DNA from 2 places in the Marinobacter sp. V032 genome. Region 1 is predicted to be linked to the other one. Evidence: riboswitches for the same ligand, from Rfam matches in the RefSeq annotation. Region 1 holds a riboswitch; the other holds the start of a gene.
The links. Region 1 has a riboswitch for cobalamin ahead of ACUN9X_RS11175 (CbtB domain-containing protein). Riboswitches for the same ligand answer to the same signal wherever they lie in the genome.

Region 2: it holds a riboswitch for cobalamin, as region 1 does, so the genes downstream of both, ACUN9X_RS04105 (ABC transporter substrate-binding protein) here and ACUN9X_RS11175 (CbtB domain-containing protein) in region 1, are expected to answer to the same signal.

The regions. Positions count from the first base shown of each region.
Region 1 covers NZ_JBQXYE010000001.1:2,459,514-2,464,322, reverse strand. The annotation lists gene ACUN9X_RS11195 (cobyrinate a,c-diamide synthase) at 1-10, opposite strand, end outside; gene cobO (cob(I)yrinic acid a,c-diamide adenosyltransferase) at 10-609, opposite strand; partial or broken gene ACUN9X_RS11185 (ATP-binding protein) at 1,323-2,348, opposite strand; gene ACUN9X_RS11180 (CbtA family protein) at 2,329-3,177, opposite strand; gene ACUN9X_RS11175 (CbtB domain-containing protein) at 3,267-3,458, opposite strand; cobalamin riboswitch at 3,493-3,704, opposite strand; gene bluB (5,6-dimethylbenzimidazole synthase) at 3,792-4,496, opposite strand; gene ACUN9X_RS11165 (cobyric acid synthase) at 4,523-4,809, opposite strand, start outside.
Region 2 covers NZ_JBQXYE010000001.1:892,786-897,594, forward strand. The annotation lists gene ACUN9X_RS04095 (ABC transporter ATP-binding protein) at 1-218, opposite strand, end outside; gene ACUN9X_RS04100 (FecCD family ABC transporter permease) at 215-1,285, opposite strand; gene ACUN9X_RS04105 (ABC transporter substrate-binding protein) at 1,282-2,298, opposite strand; cobalamin riboswitch at 2,438-2,680, opposite strand; gene ACUN9X_RS04110 (SelT/SelW/SelH family protein) at 2,801-3,082, shown strand; gene ACUN9X_RS04115 (methyltransferase) at 3,075-4,325, shown strand; gene ACUN9X_RS04120 (DUF4124 domain-containing protein) at 4,310-4,795, opposite strand.

The sequences.
Region 1 (4,809 bases):
CGGTGGTCATCAGTATTCAATCCCTGCCTGGGCTTTTACGCCGAGCCTGAACGCGTGGCGCTCATCCTGAACAACGCTGATGGTGTCGGCGATTTCCTGCAATGGCGTCGCCATGGTGCGGCCGGTGATGATCACGTTCTGGTGTTTCGGACGGTTTTTGAGGGCTTCAACGACTGGCTCCGGATCAAGATAGCCGTATTTGAACATATAACTCATTTCATCAAAGACCAGCAGGTGGTAACGGTCGTCTTGCAGCATTTCACTGGCCACCTTCCAGGCCGCCTGCGCCGCTTCGATATCCTTGCTCTTGTCTTGGGTTTCCCAGGTAAAACCATGCCCCATGATGTGCCAGTCCAGCATCGGATGGGATTTAAAGAAGCGGTGTTCACCGGTTTCCTTGCGGCCCTTGATGAACTGGATCACGCCGCAGCGCTGGTCGTGACCCAGAGCACGAGCCATGGTGCCGAACGCCGAGCTGCTTTTGCCCTTGCCGTTGCCTTTGAGCAGGATCAGTACGCCGCGTTCGATTGAGGCCTTTGCGATCCGTTCGGCCACGATGTCTTTTTTCTTCTGCATACGCTGAAGATGGCTGGTATCTGAATCTGTCACAGGGCCTCCATGGGCGGAAATATCTGGTATGTAGCGCCAAGCTGTTCCGCGAGGCTGCGCGCCCGCCCGCGGCGGACGGGCGACTGCTCGATGTCGATCACCACGCAATCCTTGACCGGACCGATATCGTCCAGCGATTGACGGGTGCGGCCATCGGTAATCAGGTAGGTGCGTACCTGCAATCCGGGTTCGCGCCGCTGCCACTGAACAATCGCCCGCACAGCGGCTTGCATGGCATCACGAATGGGGGTGCCACCGCCGCCGCCCAACTTCTCCAGCTGGTCCAGCATATCGCTGGGTGCCCGGCGCTTGGGCAGAATGGAATCGACACGATCATTGCCAAACCCCAGAATCGCCAACTGTTCCCTGGCGCTATAGGCTTTGGCGGCCAGTTGCTGGACCAACCCTTTAGCCCGGGCGAATAACTGGCTGTCGAGCGTTGAGCCCGAGGTATCCAGCAAAATAAAGTGCAACACCGGTTGCCCTGCCCGCTGACGTTTGAAACGCCATTCTTTTAACGGCCACTGGCCGCAACTGGCGGCAAAGGTGGCGAACCAGTCCGGTTTTCGCGAAAGCTCACCCGTGGCATAACGCCCGAGACTCTGTTTACCTTTTTTTTTACTGCGCGTGGCGAGCAAATCCCGGGTGCCTTGCGTTACCCGGGCAGAGTTGTCCGGCAAATCAACCGGTGGCACTGCGACCATTGATTGCTGCTGCGGCGGCATCGCACCCCATTGGCCGCCCTGGTTGCGGGTTTTCGCATCGGCGCCAGATTCAGGCAACTGCGGGGCGTTTTGCTGCCGGCTGCTGCCCTGGTTCGAACGATCGCCACCGGGTGGTGTCGATCCGCCGGCGGGCGGTTCCCCGGCCGCTTTTCGGCGATGCGCCAGCACCCAGCCTTCAACCGCATCCAGATCTTCAGCCGTGATGCAGTCTGCATTACGCCAGGCAGCATGAGCTTGCGCTGCACGATGCCATGTCACATCGGCCCTCAGGCCTTCCACCGCTGCGGACTGGCAGCGCATGGCAATGTGTTCGTAGACCCAATCTTCAGCTGTAACCGAAGACAGTGCTTCGCGCGCAAGGCGAAGCCGTTCAGTCAGGTTCGCCTGCTCCGGCTGCCAGTCGTGACAATAGCCGTGGGGATCATGCTCAAACGCTTCCCGTTGGCGTACGATCGCAACCCGCTCCGATACCGGAATCGCATCACCGAGTTCAACACAGAGCCCGAAGCGGTCCAGCAGCTGGGGGCGTAATTCGCCCTCATCGGGGTTCATAGTGCCGATCAGCATAAACCGGGCGTCATGGGTGTGGCTGATCCCTTCGCGCTCCACCACGTTGATGCCCCGGGCTGCAGTGTCGAGCAACAGATCAACCAGCGCGTCGGGTAGCAGATTGACCTCGTCCACATACAGCACACCTTGATGCGCCCTTGCGAGAAGACCGGGTTCGAAGACGACCTTCTGCTCCGACAACACTTGCTGCAGGTTCAGAGCACCGGTGAGACGATCTTCGCTGGTGCCCAGCGGGAGGTTAATGAACGGTGGGTGTTTGCCGTCAGCATCCGATGGCAGCACGTCGGCCAGCCCCCGCGCCATGGTCGACTTGGCAATACCACGGGGGCCGCTGATCAGAACGCCGCCAATCCTGGGATTGATCGCATTCAGCAATAGCGCAGTTTTGAGCGATTGCTGACCCACAATCGCCGAAAACGGAAACTCAGGCTGGGGCGTCGGCATGACCATAGCTCTTGCCTGAGAGGCGCTTCACCGCCAGCGCGCACAAAATGCCAGCCAGCAACCAGAACGCAAGATTGGAAAGCCCGGAGGCCCAGATAAACTGCTGATGCAGCTCGGTTAACGCAGAGACAGCGGCCGGGTCCGTGTTGGCAAACCGGGGACCGGCAGGATGCGCTGGAATCCACAAATAAGGCACCACCAGAAATGGCAGACCAAACAACTTGCGCCAGCGCGGCGCGAGGAAAAGGAAACCGAGGCCCACTGCCGCTGCCACTACCGTAAACAGCCACCAATACTGGCGGGATTCCAGTGCTGCGGCATTCATACCCGGAATTTCAGGCGGCAAACCGATCGAAGGTGCAACGAAAATTGCAAGAAAACCAGCAATACCAAAGGTCAGGCCGGTGAGTGGCGTCGGTTTGAGGAGACCGCGCTCGCGCAGCACATTCATCAAGACCAGCAAAATAGCGGCGAAGCCGATACCCGCCAGAACATTCGACAAAGCGGTGAACAACACGCGCTCTGCACCGTCTGCAGGAGACCAAGCGTTTGCATCATGATGATGCCCGCCCGCGTCGTGTGCTTCAGCCACTTCGTGATGACCGGGAGCAGCGGGTTCGTCGTGGTGATGTGCGGACTGAGCGCCATGCTCATGATGATGCGCGTCAGTGGATTCACCTGCGTGATGATTGACAGCAGGTTGTTCTGCCACTTCAAACTGCTCGGCTGATAACAAAATCGGTGTTACACCAAACGACTGGATAGCCGTCAGGGTCAAACCCAGTACCACACCAATCAGGCAGGCACTGAAAATCAATGAGCGGAACATGCGTTTCCCTCCAGTAAATTTTAAAACTGAGCAATATGCCGTCTGAGATTGTCCCGGACAGCAGTCAGATATGACGGGGCGTCATGTGCTCAGTGGCAGGGAAACACGAATGAGTGCCGGGTATCGTGCGCCGCGTTATGAGCAAAGCTCATCGGCAGGAAACCCACGGCAAACAGAATTACGACGCCAAACACCAGCGCAGCGCCATGCTGGACCAGAGAAGAGGCACCGGATAGAGAACGGGAAGCCCGCTCGGTGGAAGAAGTGCTGATCGTAGACATTTTTTTCTCCTCGGTGCCCGCCGCACCGTTATTGGAATGGATAAACTGACAGGCCGGTCTTCGGGCTTGAACAGGGAGAACGCTTTAGACGTTCTCCATCGCTTGCACCTTCCCGGCTTGCGCCAGTGGTCATTCCAAGCTACTCGCTCTTACCGATGCGGGGGCAGCGTTGGCATTGGCACTATGGCCTCACCAAACTTCCCGATTATCCCCCATATTCGGGGCACCTATCGCTCAAGGAGCAATCGTAATCCATATGGTATAGCACAAGCAATCCGGCAAGCCGGTTTTGCCGGCGTTTCCAGGCTCCGCCAGCCGGGTTTCTGTTAACGATTACAACGGCTTCAGCCAGGGAGATAATTCGTCTGATTCGTCTATAAATTTGCCCCAGCCATTTCGATGCACCAGCTCGGCCAGCGGTAACCGGGAACGCCAGCCTTTCGCCTGCAATTCCGGCTGGTCCAGAAACTCGCTGACGTAACCGATGCAAAGATACGCCAGTGGATAGACGTGATCTGGCAGGCCAAGCGCCCGAGCAAGATCTTCCTGATCGAGAATACTGACCCAACCGACGCCGATACCTTCCGCCCGCGCAGCCAGCCAGAGGTTCTGAACCGCCAGGCAGGTGCTGAAAAGATCCGTCTCGACAATAGAGTTACGACCCAAGACATTCGGACCCCCTCGGCTGCGGTCGCAGGTAATGCAAAGATTAATCGGGCTTTCGAGAATGCCCTGCAGCTTCAGGTTTCGATATTGGTCCTGCCGATCGCCACTGTAATTTTCGGCGGCTTTCTCGTTCTCTCGATCAAACAGCGCCAGCACCGATTTCCGCACCTCAACGCTATCGATAACCAGAAAATCCCAGGGCTGCATAAAGCCGACGGATGGCGCGTGGTGGGCGGCAGTCAGCAGCCGCCCCAGCACTTCCGGCGGAACAGGGTCGGGCAGGAACTGTGAGCGGACGTCACGACGTTCAAATATCGCCCGGTACAACCCCTCGCGTTCCTGATCGGTAAAAGGCTGGCTGTGATCATTCATAACGTCTCGTCCGTCATTGTGTCGCTTTAAGAAGTCTTTGATTCAGTCTGTGCGGGTAACCCCAGCAGATCGTAAAGCCAGTCGATATCCAGCTGCTGCTCAATGTGATCTGCAAGCCGATCCAGCTGCGCCATTCGATGGTGCTGATAATCAACGGACCTGGCGCCTTTTCGAAGCCCCCAATTTGCCAGCAAAGCATCGCAGGCTTCGGGGTGATCAAAAATGCCGTGCATATAGGTACCCATGACCTGCCCGTCAGGACTGACAGCCCCATCTGGCCGACCGTCGACGTCAATAATGGCGGCCGATAGCG
Region 2 (4,809 bases), 1.6 Mb from region 1:
TCCCGCTGACGCATGCGTGATATTGGTTGGCCATCTAGCAGCACTTGTCCGGTTCTTGGCTTTCGCAGCCCGGCCAGAAGTTTCAGCAGGGTGGTTTTCCCTGAGCCATTCGGCCCCACCAGACCATAGTTCTGGCCGGGCTCGACTGTAAGACTGACGTTATCAAGCAGTTTTTTGCTCTGTACGGTCCAGTCCAGATGTTCGGCTGTCAGTCTCATCGAGCCCCCGTACCACGGATCAGTATCAGTGCAAACGCCGGTGCGCCGATCAGCGAGGTGATGACACCGATAGGCAGTACCTGCCCGGGCACCAAAACGCGGGACAGCACATCCGAACCAATCAGGAAGACCGCGCCGGCCAGTGCCGAGGCGGGAATCAGACGGGCGTGCTGGCTGCCCACGATAAAGCGCATGGCATGGGGAATGACAAGGCCCACAAAGCCGATAGCACCGACCATTGATACCATCACCGCGGTTACCAGGGCCATGACCCCGATTAGAATGCCCCGCACTGGCCGTACAGCGACTCCCATGGAAGAGGCGCTGTCGACACCGAAGGTGAAAGCATCCAATGCCCGCATGTGCCAGAGGCAGACCAGCAGCCCGCCGACAGCAGCGGGTACCGCAAGCATGACGTCTTCCCAGCGCACACCGGAGAGGCTGCCCAGCAACCAGAACATGATGCCACGGGCCTCCTCTGCATTAGCGGACTTGGTAATGATGAACGCCGTAAGCGCATTGAACAGCTGGGATCCGGCAATGCCGGCGAGGATGATCGCCCCTGCGGTCTGAATACCCCGCCCGCCACCACCCGTGCCGCTGCCGGCCGCGCGGGCAAGCAGCACCACCAGCCCAAAGGCCAGGCAAGCGCCGGCGAAAGCACCTGCGGACAGCGTGACCGCGCCTGCGCCCAGGCCGGCGACGGTTACGGAGACGGCACCGGTTGAGGCGCCGGCGGAGATGCCCATCAGGAAGGGGTCGGCCAGCGGGTTCCGCAGCAACGCCTGCAGCACAACGCCGGCGAGCGCAAGGCCGGTGCCGCAACTGGCAGCGACAATGGCCCGGCTCAGACGGTAACTCCAGACAATGCCGGAATCGATCGGATCAACAGCATAGCCTGCATCCCAGAGCTTGTTCGCCAGTACCTTGAGAATGATGTCAATCGGGATCGACGTTTCACCAATGGCGGTGCCGGCAATCAGGGCAATCACCAGAATAAGCGGCGTCAGCCAGAACCAGCGCAGGATAGGGCGGGTGAAGGCTCCGGCTGCCAGTAGTGGGCTCATGGGGTAAACGTCATGTCCGACAAGGCATCGGCCAGTGACTCAAGACCGAAGATGGTGCGCATTGTGGCACTCATGGCGTGGGCATCCATTTCCACAATACGGCCGGCTTTCACTGCTGTCATCTGACTGGCAACCGGATCCTTACGCAGAAAATCCCGTTTCTTCTGCACGTCATCTGCGGCGTAGCGACGGCGATCCATGTAGGCAATGACAATCAGATCCGGATCAGCCTTGGCGATGGTCTCCCAGCCGACAGTGGGCCACTCCTCATCGGATTCGATAACGTTGCGGATGCCCAGCTTCTCCATCATGTAGCCTGGTGCACCCAGACGGCCGGCGACATAAGGATCGGTCTCGAGATCGGGAGAGGAGAACCAGAAGACAGCGGACAGGTCGTCAGGCAGATCCAGGTTTTCGGCGCGCATTACAGCTTGGGCTTCGCGCGCTTTGAGATCGTTTACCAGCGCTGCGCCTGCTGACTGCACGTCGAAAATGGTGGCCAGCTGGTTAATACCCTTGTAGACAGACGCGGTGGAGAACGCAGCGAGCCGGGTGCCATCGCCGCCGGTGGCGTTATTTTTGGTGTCGCAATCGGCGGGCATGATGTAGGTATTGATGCCGAGATCGTGAAACTGCCGACGCGAGCCTACGCTGCCGGTCGGGCCCACATGCCACTCATACTGAACGGCCACCAGATCGGGCTTTTTGTTTACTATCGCTTCGAAGCTGGGGTCGTTGTCCGCTATCCGCTTGATGCCGGCATTGATCTTACTGAATTGTGGCAGCACCGGGTTAAACCAGACTGATGTGCCTTCAACGGTATCAGCGAGTCCCAGCATGTAGAGCATTTCGGTGGCGGATTGCCCGACGGTGACACTGCGTTCGGGTGCTGACTCAAAACGGAGTTCAACCCCACAATTGGTCAACGAAAGCGGATAATGGGTCGCGGCGAAAGCAGCATGGGGTGCAGGCAGAATCAATAACGCGGCCAGCAGTTGGCGAACGGGATGCATGAGCGTGTCTCCGGATCTACGAGAATTGGACAAGGGGGTCCAGTGGTCCGGAAGCGCCGATTACCAGAGGCGCCGAAGAGTGCACGCCGGAATATGAAACAGGCCTTAACCTTCCTTCCCCCGGGACACCCCGCCCGGCGTTATGAAACTCGTGTCGGCAGGTCTCCTGACTGGCGCATCATCGCAGGCCCGGCCTTCCCGGGATGTGTTTCCCAGTGGCTACGAAGGGGCCTTGCTCATCGCCTACAGTTGCGGGGGCAGTTTCGGTTCGCGGATCGTTGAACGGATAGCTCAACAGGCAGTCTCGCGGCGAATTCCCTATTAGGAGCCTTTTTCAAAGGCTCCCTGGTTCCCGAAGGAAACCGACAGGGCGAGAATATACAGGTTGCCCAATGATGGCAAGGAAGGCGGTAGGCGTCGGGGGTGTCTGGCCAAGGCGCGATAGAGTGCGCGAAAATAGACCCAGTCAGAGGTCACCTATCTCTCATAACGGAGCTGTTTCATGTCGAGCCGGATTGAAATTCACTATTGCACGCAGTGCCGCTGGATGCTCCGTTCTGCCTGGATGGCGCAGGAGCTGCTGAGCACATTTGAAGACGAAATCACCGAATTGACCTTGAAGCCGGGCACCGGTGGCGTTTTTGAAGTCTACGCTGACGGGCAGCGGGTCTGGTCCCGCAAAGAGGCGGGCCGGTTTCCCGAGATCACAGAGCTGAAGCAGGTTGTGCGTGATCTTGTCTCGCCCGAGAGGTCGCTGGGTCACGCGGATCGCAAGGATGCCTGAACTGATTGCAGGCTGCGGTGCAGATGTGCCATCCGATCAGCACTGGCTGGCCTTGAATACCTGGCTTCGGGATCATCGCGTGCTCTGGCAATACGTGCCATTTGCAACGCCGGAACCTGAGTGGTGCCTGGCGTATTCTGCCACGGCCCGACGCCTTGGTGCTTTCGACAGCGCGACCTGTGATTTCTATGAGCAACATCCAGACCAACTGGCGGATCTGCTGAGTGAGGATGTGCCGGCACTGGCGCAAAGGTCGTCCCTGATTCGACTACCCGACCTGTCGGGTGCTGATCTGAGCCTTCCGGAAACCCGAGCAGTGGATATGCCCGGTCGCAAACGTTTGCAGGCGGGTCGGTTTGCCGGGGCGATACAGCCGCTGTCTCACAGGGTTCTGGACTGGTGCTGTGGCAAAGGGCACCTGGCGCGCACCCTGGCTTCGACTGCACCGTCAGGTGTGTGCGGAATGGAGTGGGCATCGTCGCTGGTTCAGCAAGGCAACGCCCTTGCCCGGCGCTATGGTGATGCGGTGACGATACACGGGCAGGACGTGCTCGCGCCTTCGCTTCAGATGCCGGCCGACACTCACGCGGTAGCGCTGCATGCCTGTGGCGACCTTCACAAGCGCCTGTTGACGCGGAGCGTGCAGCAGCGGCTGCCGCGTATCAGCTTCTCCCCTTGTTGTTATCACCTGACCCGGGATACTCGCCATAGCCCGCTGTCACATTTCGTGTCCTCACAGTCTGACCGGCTGGCCTTGAGCACCCGGGAGAGTCGTCTGGCGGTTCAGGAAACGGTGACAGCGCCGGCCAGGGAAACAGTGCAGAGAGAACGTCTGCGAGCCTGGCGGCTGGGGTTTGACGGGTTGCAACGAGCGCTGCGCTCGAGTGATGACTACCTGCCGGTACCAACGTCTCCAACGCATTTGAATCAGGGGGATTTTTCCGGCTTCTGTCGCTGGGCCGCCCAGACTAAAGCGCTCAACTTGCCTGCGCATGTTGATTATCCAAAATGGCAGGCTTACGGCGAGCAGCGACTGCTGCAGGTACGCCAGCACGAGCTGGTGCAGCATCTTTTTAGACGGCCACTCGAGCTCTGGTTGGTGCTGGATTACGTGCTGTACCTGCAGGAGCAGGGGTTTCAGGTGAGATGGGGCACTTTTTGTGAACGGGAGTCGACGCCGCGAAACCTGTTGATTGATGCCTGTTTGAAAATCAACCAAACGGAACGTCAGGGTTTGCGGTAGACCACCTTCTCAACGCAGCCATCCCGAAAGTACACGTAGGTCAATTCGTAGAGCATGCCGTAGTAATCCGTGGAGTACACCCAGGTTTCCTGAGGTGTCGGATAGGTTTCCGGTGGCCGGCCAAAAGCGTCCAGCACGTTGTCCTTGGTCATTCCCTTCACGACTTGTTCACGGATGATATAACGCCGCAGGTCAGTGGAGTTGATGAACTTGCAGGGGCTCGGCGGGTTGGAGCTTGCGGCCCGTTCTTCGGGTTGCGCTTGTTCGGTTGCGGGTTCGGGCTGTGGGGGCAGGTTGCTGTTAAAGCTGCCACCAATTCGGTTGTCCGGAATGGTAATGCGCTCAGCATTTTCTCCGCAGGGGCTGTCGGAATAGCGCACGCCCTCGGGGCCTTCGCATTTATAGACCTGGGCTGATGCGCTTGCGCTTAGCAACAGGATTCCAGCGAACAGAAAGACGTGACGGCGCATATTGACAAGAACCC